DNA from 3 places in the Peribacillus sp. FSL K6-5616 genome. Region 1 is predicted to be linked to each of the others. Evidence: predicted binding sites of a transcription regulator. Region 1 holds the regulator's gene; each other region holds the start of a gene.

Region 1 (3,285 bases):
TTTTGGTTTGATTATTTCACCGCCATCATGGGAAAGCTGCCCGGCAATGATTTTTAGCAGAGTGGATTTGCCGGCGCCATTTCGGCCGACAAGGGCAATTCGATCTTTATTTTGAACTTCGAGCTTCATATTTGATAAAATAAGTTCAGCTCCATAATATTTCGATAGTTGATTGATTTGTAATAAAATCATAGATTTCACCTCAATTGATTACTGTTAGTTTAACGTATTTTAGTTATTATCGGCAACAGCTTGGTTCCAAGCTGAAAGAAAAGCTGTTACATAAAGTGGAATAATAGTGTATGATTTAGGAGGGGTTACTTAAATGGGAGACTTAACGCATTTTAATGAACAGGGCAGGGCCAAAATGGTCGATGTGAGTGCTAAGCCTGAAACAACCCGGACGGCAGTGGCTCAGTCGAGCATTTTATTGAATGATGAAATATATGAATTGGTCACGAACCATAAAATGAAAAAAGGGGATGTACTGGCTGTTGCACAAGTTGCAGGAATCATGGCCAGCAAAAATACATCCAATATAATTCCGATGTGCCATCCCATTGCTCTGCAAGGGGTCAATATAGCCTTTGATTGGGAAAAAGAAGAACAAGGATATAGGCTTAGGATTGAAACGGAAGCTAAGACAAAAGGGAGTACAGGTGTGGAAATGGAAGCGTTAACAGCTGCATCCGTGACTGCCTTGACTGTTTATGACATGTGTAAGGCCATTGATAAGGGAATGGTGATCGGGCCTACATTCTTAGTGGAGAAAACAGGCGGAGTGTCTAGTAGCGATTATAAAAGGCAAGTAAAACGAACAGATAGAGATTAAGTTGAAAAGCATGTGTGAAGGCGGGGAAGAACAATGAACCATGACCCAAAGATACCGCAGGCAACAGCCAAAAGGTTGCCATTGTATTATCGATTTTTAAAGAACTTACATTCCTCAGGCAAACAAAGAGTTTCCTCGGCTGAGCTAAGTGAAGCCGTAAAAGTGGATTCTGCTACCATTCGCCGTGATTTTTCCTACTTTGGCGCGCTTGGGAAAAAAGGCTACGGCTACAATGTCAATTATTTATTATCCTTCTTCAGGAAAACACTAGATCAAGACGAATTGACCAAAGTCGCTTTAATCGGAGTGGGGAATTTAGGAACCGCTTTTTTAAATTACAATTTCATGAAAAATAATAATACAAAAATTGAAATGGCTTTCGAAGTTTCTGAAGAAAAGGTCGGCAAGCGAATAGCTGATGTGCCCATCTACCATATGGATCAAATCGATACACTATTGCAGGAAAATAATATTACTGCGGCTATATTGACAGTGCCTGCACAGGTAGCCCAGACGATAACCGATCGTCTAGTCAAAGCTGACATAAAAGGAATATTGAATTTCACACCTGCACGGCTGACCGTGCCGCCATCCATAAGGGTCCACCACATTGACCTGGCCGTGGAACTTCAGTCGCTCATCTACTTCCTGAAACATTATCCGGTAGTGGAAGAAGCCGCTTTGGAGGAATGAAAAAACGCTGCAGCCATGCAGCGTTTTTTTATTTTTTCTTATTTTTTTGTGCGGATTTAATCTTAAAGTGCAGCATGATCATGCGTAATCCCGATCCAAAATCAAGAGTCGCAATAAGGACAAGTATGTAGGCAAAGAGTCCCCATCCTGAAGAATTGACGGTTTGAATTGCGATAGCGGTAAAAAGAGCTCCTAAGCCTGCATAAATGATGCCCATGAATAATGGTGATTGACGTTTCATAATAAACCTCCGATGAAGGCCTGTGCAGTATCTAGCATCTTCTCAATATCCTCCCGATATACCACTTGAAGGATGATAACAAGCGTGTTCATCGCAATATGAGCGCTCATGGATACGAGAATGCGGCCTGTTTTCGCATAAAGGAAAGCAAAAGTGAAGCCCATTGCCGTATATAAAAGAAGATGTTCAAATTCACCATGCGCCAAGCCGAAAATAACTGAGCTGATTAAAGCTGAAATAAAGAAGTTAAAGCGTTTATGAAGTGATCCGAAAATGATTTTACGGAAAATTAATTCTTCCAATATAGGTCCAATTACTGAAGTGACGAAAATGACCATGGGGACTTTGTAAATGAGTGAAATGAGTTGCTGCGTATTTTCAGATTCAGACTCCACCCCAAGCATTTGTTCAATGCTTCCGGCAATGCTTTGCGCAAAAAGAGCCATGAACACTCCTGCAATTGCCCATAATATGGACATGGATACGGAAGTTTGGTTTCTCGTGTCCAGCTTTTCCCTCATATCTTTTCTCATTAAAAAAAGAATCAAGAATAAAGCAGCGAGAAAACTGAAAACTATCCAGTATGCTGCAGATTTCACTTCGAGTTCATCAGCCGGCATTCCGGTATAAGACCCGATCAGCATGAAAATGGGTACCCCGACAATACTGGATAATTGCATGGCAATATAAGTGATGATGACGAACCAATATTCTTTTTTCAAAAATGAAAACTCCTTTTATAGTCACCCATCCGCTTGGAACGTTACTGACATGGGGACAATCTATAAACGCATACTACAAAATGGTATCAAAAATTGGGGAAGAACACCACTTAAAGGTACCCCTAACATGACATTTCAATGACTATGTTTAGGAAATCATTATGCTAAAGTAGTTTACCCGTAATTTATCAGAAATTAATAAAAAATTTTCAATAAGATACTTGCAAAAAAGGCTCGGTTTATTTAATATTATAAATGTGTTAGCACTCGATGATGAAGAGTGCTAATAATCATGAAACAAATTATCAAGAGAATATGAGGAGGTTGTTTCACTTGTTAAAACCATTAGGTGATCGCGTTATTATTGAACTAGTTCAAACTGAAGAAAAAACTGCAAGCGGTATTGTTCTTCCTGATACTGCTAAAGAAAAGCCACAAGAAGGTAAGGTAGTAGCAGTTGGTACTGGCCGTGTCCTTGAAAATGGCGAACGTGTTGCTTTAGAGGTTGCCCAAGGCGATCTAATTATCTTCTCAAAATATGCAGGTACTGAAGTTAAATACGAAGACACTGAATACTTAATTTTACGTGAAAGCGACATTCTAGCTGTTATCGGCTAATTATACATCATACTTAACTGAACGAAAATTTTCTTAAATTTTAGGGAGGTACTTATAAATGGCTAAAGAAATTAAATTTAGTGAAGAAGCTCGCCGCTCCATGCTTCGCGGTGTGGACGCACTTGCAGATGCAGTTAAAGTAACGCTTGGACCAAAAGGTCGTAACGTGGTTCTTGAGA
Region 2 (3,285 bases), 1.3 Mb from region 1:
CGATTCGATTTCCTTTAACACCCGTTACAGGCAGACCTGTCAAGAATTCAACGCCGCGTGCTTCCAAGCTTGTCATGGCACGTTCGATTAAGTGATCAGGCAGGACCGGAAGGATTTTTGGACCAGCTTCCACAAGCTTGATTTTCAAGTCCTTGAAGTCCACTCCGAACTTTTTGGCGATTTTAGGGAAATGGTCCACGATTTCACCGATTAACTCAACGCCCGTCAATCCGCCGCCGCCGATCACGATGGTTGCGTCCGCTTCATTATTCGTTTGAGAATATTCGCGGATGCGATCTTCGATATGTTTGTAAATCTTGTTAGCATCATTTACGGATTTCAAGACCATGCTGTTTTCCTCAAGTCCCGGAATGCCGAAGAATCCTGTTTGGCTTCCCAAAGCAACAACCAGGGCATCATAAGATAATGTGGAACCATTGGCAAGTTTCACTTCTTTATTATCAACCGAGAATGACTCCACTTTGGAAATGACAAGGTCGATATCTTTTCCTTTGAAAAGCTTTTCCAACGGAATGGAAACGGCTTGTTCAGAAATGGATCCGCCTGCAAGACGGTGCAATTCGGTGATGATTTGGTGCGTTGGAAATTGGTTCACCACCGTAACCTGCACTTCATCTTTATTGTAATATTCACGTACGGATAAAGCAGATAGTAATCCTGCGTAACCTGCACCTAAGATGACGATTTGTTTTGACATAGTTAATCCCCCGTCCTTACTGATTGAAAGTTTATCAAATTATTTTTGGTTTTTACGTTCTGCAGAGACTTCAAGAAAAGCTTGGGCGAAACGGAAAAGCTTTTGTGCTTCCGGATCTTTCATCATCCTTAACAGACCAAAAAGACCGATCACATCATTATTCGCTTCTGCACGATCCTTAGCTTCGATGGCATTTGCTGCAAGTCCTTTCACTGAATGGACCACAGGTGTCGCGATCTCCGAAATGGCGCTGACCGTATCATTTTTCAACACATCATCAGTCGCAACCGATTGAGCGAAATCATAAGACTTTGTTAAAATATTCACTAACTCAGTTAGTTTTGGTAACTGCTCGACTAAAGTGTTCAATGATTCCTGAACCTCAGGCTTCAATAATTGGTCCAGTACATCTAATTGTTTTTGGCGGGCATTAAGTTGTTCAGTTTGTGATTGGGTAATCGTTTCTGACATATCCAATTCTCCTTTGCAATAAGCATTTTGTTGATGTAATAAGAAAAACTTGTAAAATATTACACAATGTGAGACAAGAAAAAATACTAACAAAAATGTAATAAAAGCTAAACTATAGTATATCCCTTTAGTGGCTTGAAAACAGCTGATTTTTTAAAAAAGATTCATAAAATCATCTTTTCCTGCTTATTTGAAGTACAGATTTTAACGAAAATTACCTGTTTTTTCCTAAAGTGCACTTTAAGAGGGTGTCTGCCATCGACGCCTTTCATACATATTTCCATCTTGATTTGCCATCCTAAATGATGGAGGTGAATAAATGTGACTGATTCAGAATCTAAACTTACAGAAGAGAATAATGATAAGAAGCTTCATAAACTGGTTGGCAGTATGGAATATACTAAAGCGCAACTAATGGAAGGTATGAATGGAATTTCTGAAGTTTACCTCAAAAACAGCGAGGAAGGCACATCGGAAACACCTGATAAATAATATTGTTGTGTAAGCATAGCCAAACAGTTATGCTTACTTATTTTTGTAATAAATCGACTCTTCATTCTCAAACTGGAGTTATTTCAATATTCTAAAAATGGCCTTGACTTTATCATGAATTGACGTAAGATAAGGTATATAGCCATGGTGTAAACAGGTAGTTTTCTACTCTGCCATCGCCTAAAATGGACTCGGTGACTTAAAAAGATGAATCTATAAATAACTGTCGAATCTAATAGACTTCGCTGGCCAGCGAAGCTAATCCTAGATCAAAAACCAGTTATATCAATTATTTCTTATTGATATGACTGGTTTTTTTTATTTCATCATTCACCTTGTCCCGTTTTTGGCCTGAGAAAATCCAGCGGCTGGCTGCTACTCATTCACACAGTTGTATTTAGCGATGCAAATGGCGCGAGAGAATGTCAAAAGGTAAAAAGTATCTTAAATCTTGTAGCAGGGGTGGGAATTATATGATAGGTACGAAGCAAACTAGGCTCGCAATTGATGTAGGCGGAACATTTACGGATGTTTTCGTTTTTGATGAAAGCACGAAGGAAATTTCGATCACGAAAACGTCGTCGACTCCTCTGAATCCAGAGGTCGGTATTTTGGATGGAATTGCGAAAGCGGAAATCGATTGTGAAAATATTAAAGTTTTTTCCCATGGGACAACAGTGGGCACCAATGCCTTGATTGAAAGGAAGTTGCCAAAGACAGCATTGATCACATCCGCTGGATTTCGGGATGTATCGGAAATCCGCCGAGGAACCAAGCTTGAGTTATGGGATACATATGATGATGTAGCCAAACCGTACATTCAAGGAAGAGACCGTTTTGAAGTGGAAGAGCGCATCGATTTTGCAGGGAATGTCTTGACGGAAATCAATGAAGAGGAAGTACGGTCACTGGCAAGGAAATTAAAACGACGCGGTACCGAATCTATTGCGGTTTGCTTCATGAACTCGTATGTAAATGGAAGCAATGAGGCGAAAGTGAAACGAATCATCCAGGAGGAATTCCCGGATGTCTATATATGCATTTCAAGTGAAGTCCTTCCTGAGATTTTTGAGCATGAGCGCATGAGTACGACGATTGTCAATGCCGTTTTAGGACCGACTGTCAGCAACTATATTAAAACCCTTGAAGGTGAAATGAATAAACGGGGATATGAAGATGACATATTAGTGCTTCACTCAGGCGGAGGGGTGATGACATCCCAAACCGTTCCTCGTTATGCGGCAAGGCTTGCAAGCTCCGGAATCGCTGCAGGTGCGATTGCCAGTAAACATATCGCCCAGCTTTGCGGCTTTAATAATGCCATTGGTCTGGATATGGGAGGAACAAGCACTGATATTTCCTTGATGCATGAAGGGGATTTGCGGATTACTAAAGATTGGTATATCGAGTATGGATATCCGATTGGGTTCCCAAGTATCGAGATCTTGACGATAGGAGCAGGAGGCGGAAGCTTAGCTTGGGTGGATGAAGGCGGTTCTTTACGCAATGGCCCTCAAAGTGCAGGCGCGGTTCCTGGACCTGCTTGCTATAGCAGGGGCGGCGTGGAACCGACCAATTCCGATGCCAATATTGTTTTGGGACGA
Region 3 (3,285 bases), 5.3 Mb from region 1:
AGACGATCCATTGTCATCAACGCAAGTGCCACTGTCAATACAGGGAAAGCGAAAACGATAATGAAGTTAGTGATCAAGATAGACCATGTGAACATTGGCATTTTCATTAAGTTCATGCCAGGTGCTCTCATTTTCAAGATTGTTACGATAAAGTTGATACCAGTCAGTAATGTACCGATACCTGCTATTTGAAGTGCAATCGCGTAATAGTTCGAACCTACTGATTCACTGAAATCGTTACTTGCCAGCGGGAAGTAAGATGTCCAGCCTGCATCAGGGGAACCACCGACTACGAAAGAGATGTTAAATAGCATTGCCCCCATGAAGAATAACCAGAAGCTTACTGCGTTCAGACGTGGAAATGCTACGTCACGCGCTCCAATTTGTAATGGTGTAACAATGTTCATTAACCCAATGATAAATGGCATAGCCATGAACAGGATCATGACGACCCCGTGTGTTGTAAATACCTCATTATAATGCTGTCCATCCAAAAGACCGTTATCTGGAATAGCCGTTTGAGCACGCATCATAAGAGCATCGACGCCACCACGGAAGAGCATAAGCAGTGCTGCCAAGATGTACATGATACCAATACGTTTATGGTCAACCGTTGTTAACCACTCACGCCATAAGTAACCCCATTTTTTAAAATAGGTAATTCCGGCAACAACCGCAATCATGGTTAAACCAATCGCAACCATGGATGCATAAATCGCAGGACTTGGATGAGGTACGGCAAATCGATCAAAGTAATCCATACTTTTGTGACTCCTTTCAGGAAAATATTCCTTATCTTGTAAACCTAGTTGTTTTATCGAACGAAAATTAATTCTTAGTGATCATGATTCATGTTGCTGTGTTCTGAATGTTCCTCGTGTGAATCCTTGGAATCATGTTCTTCAGTATCAGAAGATCCGTGGTCATGACCAGCATTTTCCCCTTCAGGAGCTGGTGAAAACTCTAAGTGAGTTCCAGTGTAAGTGGATTGTCCCACATGACCAGGTTTTAATAATTCATTGAATTTTTCCTCAGTAATCGGTTTAGCAGTAGCTTTAATTTCATCTACCCACTTATCGTATTCTTCTGCAGAAAGTACATTAACGTTGAACGTTTGCTGAGCAAAACCTGAACCACTGAAGTTTGAATTTCGACCCATATACTCTCCTGGTACATCAGCTGCTAAGTGCAACGTGTTAACCATGTCCGACATCGCGTATTTTTGTCCTCCAAGTTGCGGAATCCAGAAACTTGAGATTGGACCGAATGAGTAAAGTTTAAATTCAATTGGTCGGTTAGTAGGTAAAAACAGATAGTTGACTGTTTCGATATCTTCTTCCGGATAACTAAAATGCCACTTCCAGTTGGAAGATGAAGCGTAAATAATTAAAGGCTCTTGATCTCCGTATCCTTTAGGTGTTGCCTCAACTTCATTTGTTGTTTTAACAGTAACAACGGATAGGAAAGCGACGATTAAAATTGGGATCGCAACCCAAATTATTTCAAGAACCTTACTTCCTTCAATATGAGGCGGTTCATAATCATCACGTTGTTTGGAAGCACGATATTTCATTATCATGAAAATATACAGTACCATAACGACAAGGACGACAAAGGCCATTGTCCATATCGAAATCATAATAACATCTGCTTGTGTTGCAGCTACTGGCCCTTTAGGGTCCAAGACCATTAATGGGTTATCGCAACCGGTTAGCACAGTGGCAATAGTAAAAAGTATAGTTAATAGAGCCCATTTTATTTTCATAGTACTACCCCTTTCTTACATAATAAAATTCCAATTGGTAATTATTCGGACAAAGTGTTACCATGTTCACAAACCCCGACATACCAATATTAATCCCAAGTCTAAAAAAAGACAATACAAAGTGACATCTGTCACATAAAGTTCATTAAAGAGCAGTAAGAAGATGGTAAATGAACGGAAATGTTCGAAAATCTTCAGCAAATGAAATATAATAATTGTTTAATAACATACCTATGGAAATTCACTTATCAGTACAGGATTGCATATATTACCGATCCACTATCCGTTTATTATTACTCTAATATAATGAAATGAAAATTCCTCATTATACTCACCGTGTATATTGCCTCAACCCCACTCAAGAATATGAATGATATTACCTATCCTGTCAAGTAGGTGTTTATCGTTGGAAAACATGATTTAAAACGGATTTTTTAAACCCGGCCATGGAAGTTGGTAAATGATAACCGCACTGGATACGATGTTGAATCCAGGCCTCAAAACTCTTAGGATCCAACACTGGTCAATATTATATATATATAAGGAAACCATGAGTGTGTAATTGGGCTCTTTCCCCTCACAATACTCATTGCCCTCAGTATTCCTAAACAGGCTTTAGCAGTAGTCATGGATGAAATAATTCAGGGGTCGGTCAAACTTGTTGCAACTGTTCATGTTTATCAGTCAGCAGGATAGGACTGAAACCATTATTGGAAAAGGACATTTGGCGGTTCATTCAACTCCTCCTTTGAAGCCCACGACTTCCTTATTGCATCTTCAAGTAAAAGTACAAAAAAAAACCACAAAAAAAGGACTTTGAAAAAATGTCCTTTTCTCGTGGATATAGTTCAAAATGTAAAGTTAGAACTTCCTGAATACGGGCAGTTCTGTTTGGATATCCAAGCACATCGTATGCATTCAATGAAAGGGTTCCTTAAAATATTTTAATACATAACGAGTGCCGTGTATTGTATTAAAATTTAATCGTTACAAATGATATGAAAGCGCATTCGATGATTGGAATCAAATTGGCTCCCTGATAAACGAATCAGCTAGTTTTGTTCAAACATGTTAGTGAACCTGATGATAGTGAGCCAGTTCATTACGCTATATTCTCGGTTTTAGTTACTGAATTCCGTACTTCTTTTTGTATGAGTTTTAGCCTTTGATTTCATTTTTATGATTTTAGTCGTTTCCGGTTCAATTCTTTCACCTTTATGTGTATTCATTACCATTTCTTCTGTCAGGACAAAAAATATACCAACTAGAAAAATGGCAGCTGCACTTAGTGTGATGGCGATTCCAACAACGGTAAATATATAATCCTTATTGTAATCGCTTACAAAAAAACTTAAAGCAAAAATAATAAATCCGATTACACAACCTGTGCCCGATACCCATTTCACTGCATCTAACATCTTCTGATTAGCTTCCATAATTTCATCCCCTTTCTTTCTATTTTATGACATTTCACAAATTTGTCAAATCTTTTCTATTTTTTAACATATTAACGATGAAAA

Evidence for each region. Region 1 encodes Rex, which represses fermentation and respiration genes when NADH is low (regulators of the CRP and FNR family bind a similar motif). Its sites were predicted from a motif close to TTGTGAAATATTTCACAA; they were not measured.
Region 2: a site for Rex is predicted at 1,239-1,256, ahead of MHB45_RS19580 (DUF1641 domain-containing protein). Genes of this name have one in related genera too.
Region 3: a site for Rex is predicted at 1,885-1,902, ahead of qoxA (cytochrome aa3 quinol oxidase subunit II). Genes of this name have one in related genera too.

The regions. Positions count from the first base shown of each region.
Region 1 covers NZ_JBBOYT010000001.1:5,380,685-5,383,969, forward strand. Annotated here, with positions in the region: gene MHB45_RS26230 (ABC transporter ATP-binding protein) at 1-192, opposite strand, end outside; gene moaC (cyclic pyranopterin monophosphate synthase MoaC) at 326-832, shown strand; gene MHB45_RS26240 (redox-sensing transcriptional repressor Rex) at 866-1,525, shown strand; gene MHB45_RS26245 (YdiK family protein) at 1,554-1,766, opposite strand; gene MHB45_RS26250 (CPBP family intramembrane glutamic endopeptidase) at 1,763-2,488, opposite strand; gene groES (co-chaperone GroES) at 2,822-3,106, shown strand; gene groL (chaperonin GroEL) at 3,165-3,285, shown strand, end outside.
Region 2 covers NZ_JBBOYT010000001.1:4,045,511-4,048,795, reverse strand. Annotated here, with positions in the region: gene MHB45_RS19585 (NAD(P)/FAD-dependent oxidoreductase) at 1-718, opposite strand, end outside; gene MHB45_RS19580 (DUF1641 domain-containing protein) at 758-1,189, opposite strand; gene MHB45_RS19575 (hypothetical protein) at 1,511-1,681, shown strand; gene MHB45_RS19570 (hydantoinase/oxoprolinase family protein) at 2,155-3,285, shown strand, end outside.
Region 3 covers NZ_JBBOYT010000001.1:74,449-77,733, reverse strand. Annotated here, with positions in the region: gene qoxB (cytochrome aa3 quinol oxidase subunit I) at 1-761, opposite strand, end outside; gene qoxA (cytochrome aa3 quinol oxidase subunit II) at 836-1,765, opposite strand; gene MHB45_RS00385 (hypothetical protein) at 2,887-3,201, opposite strand.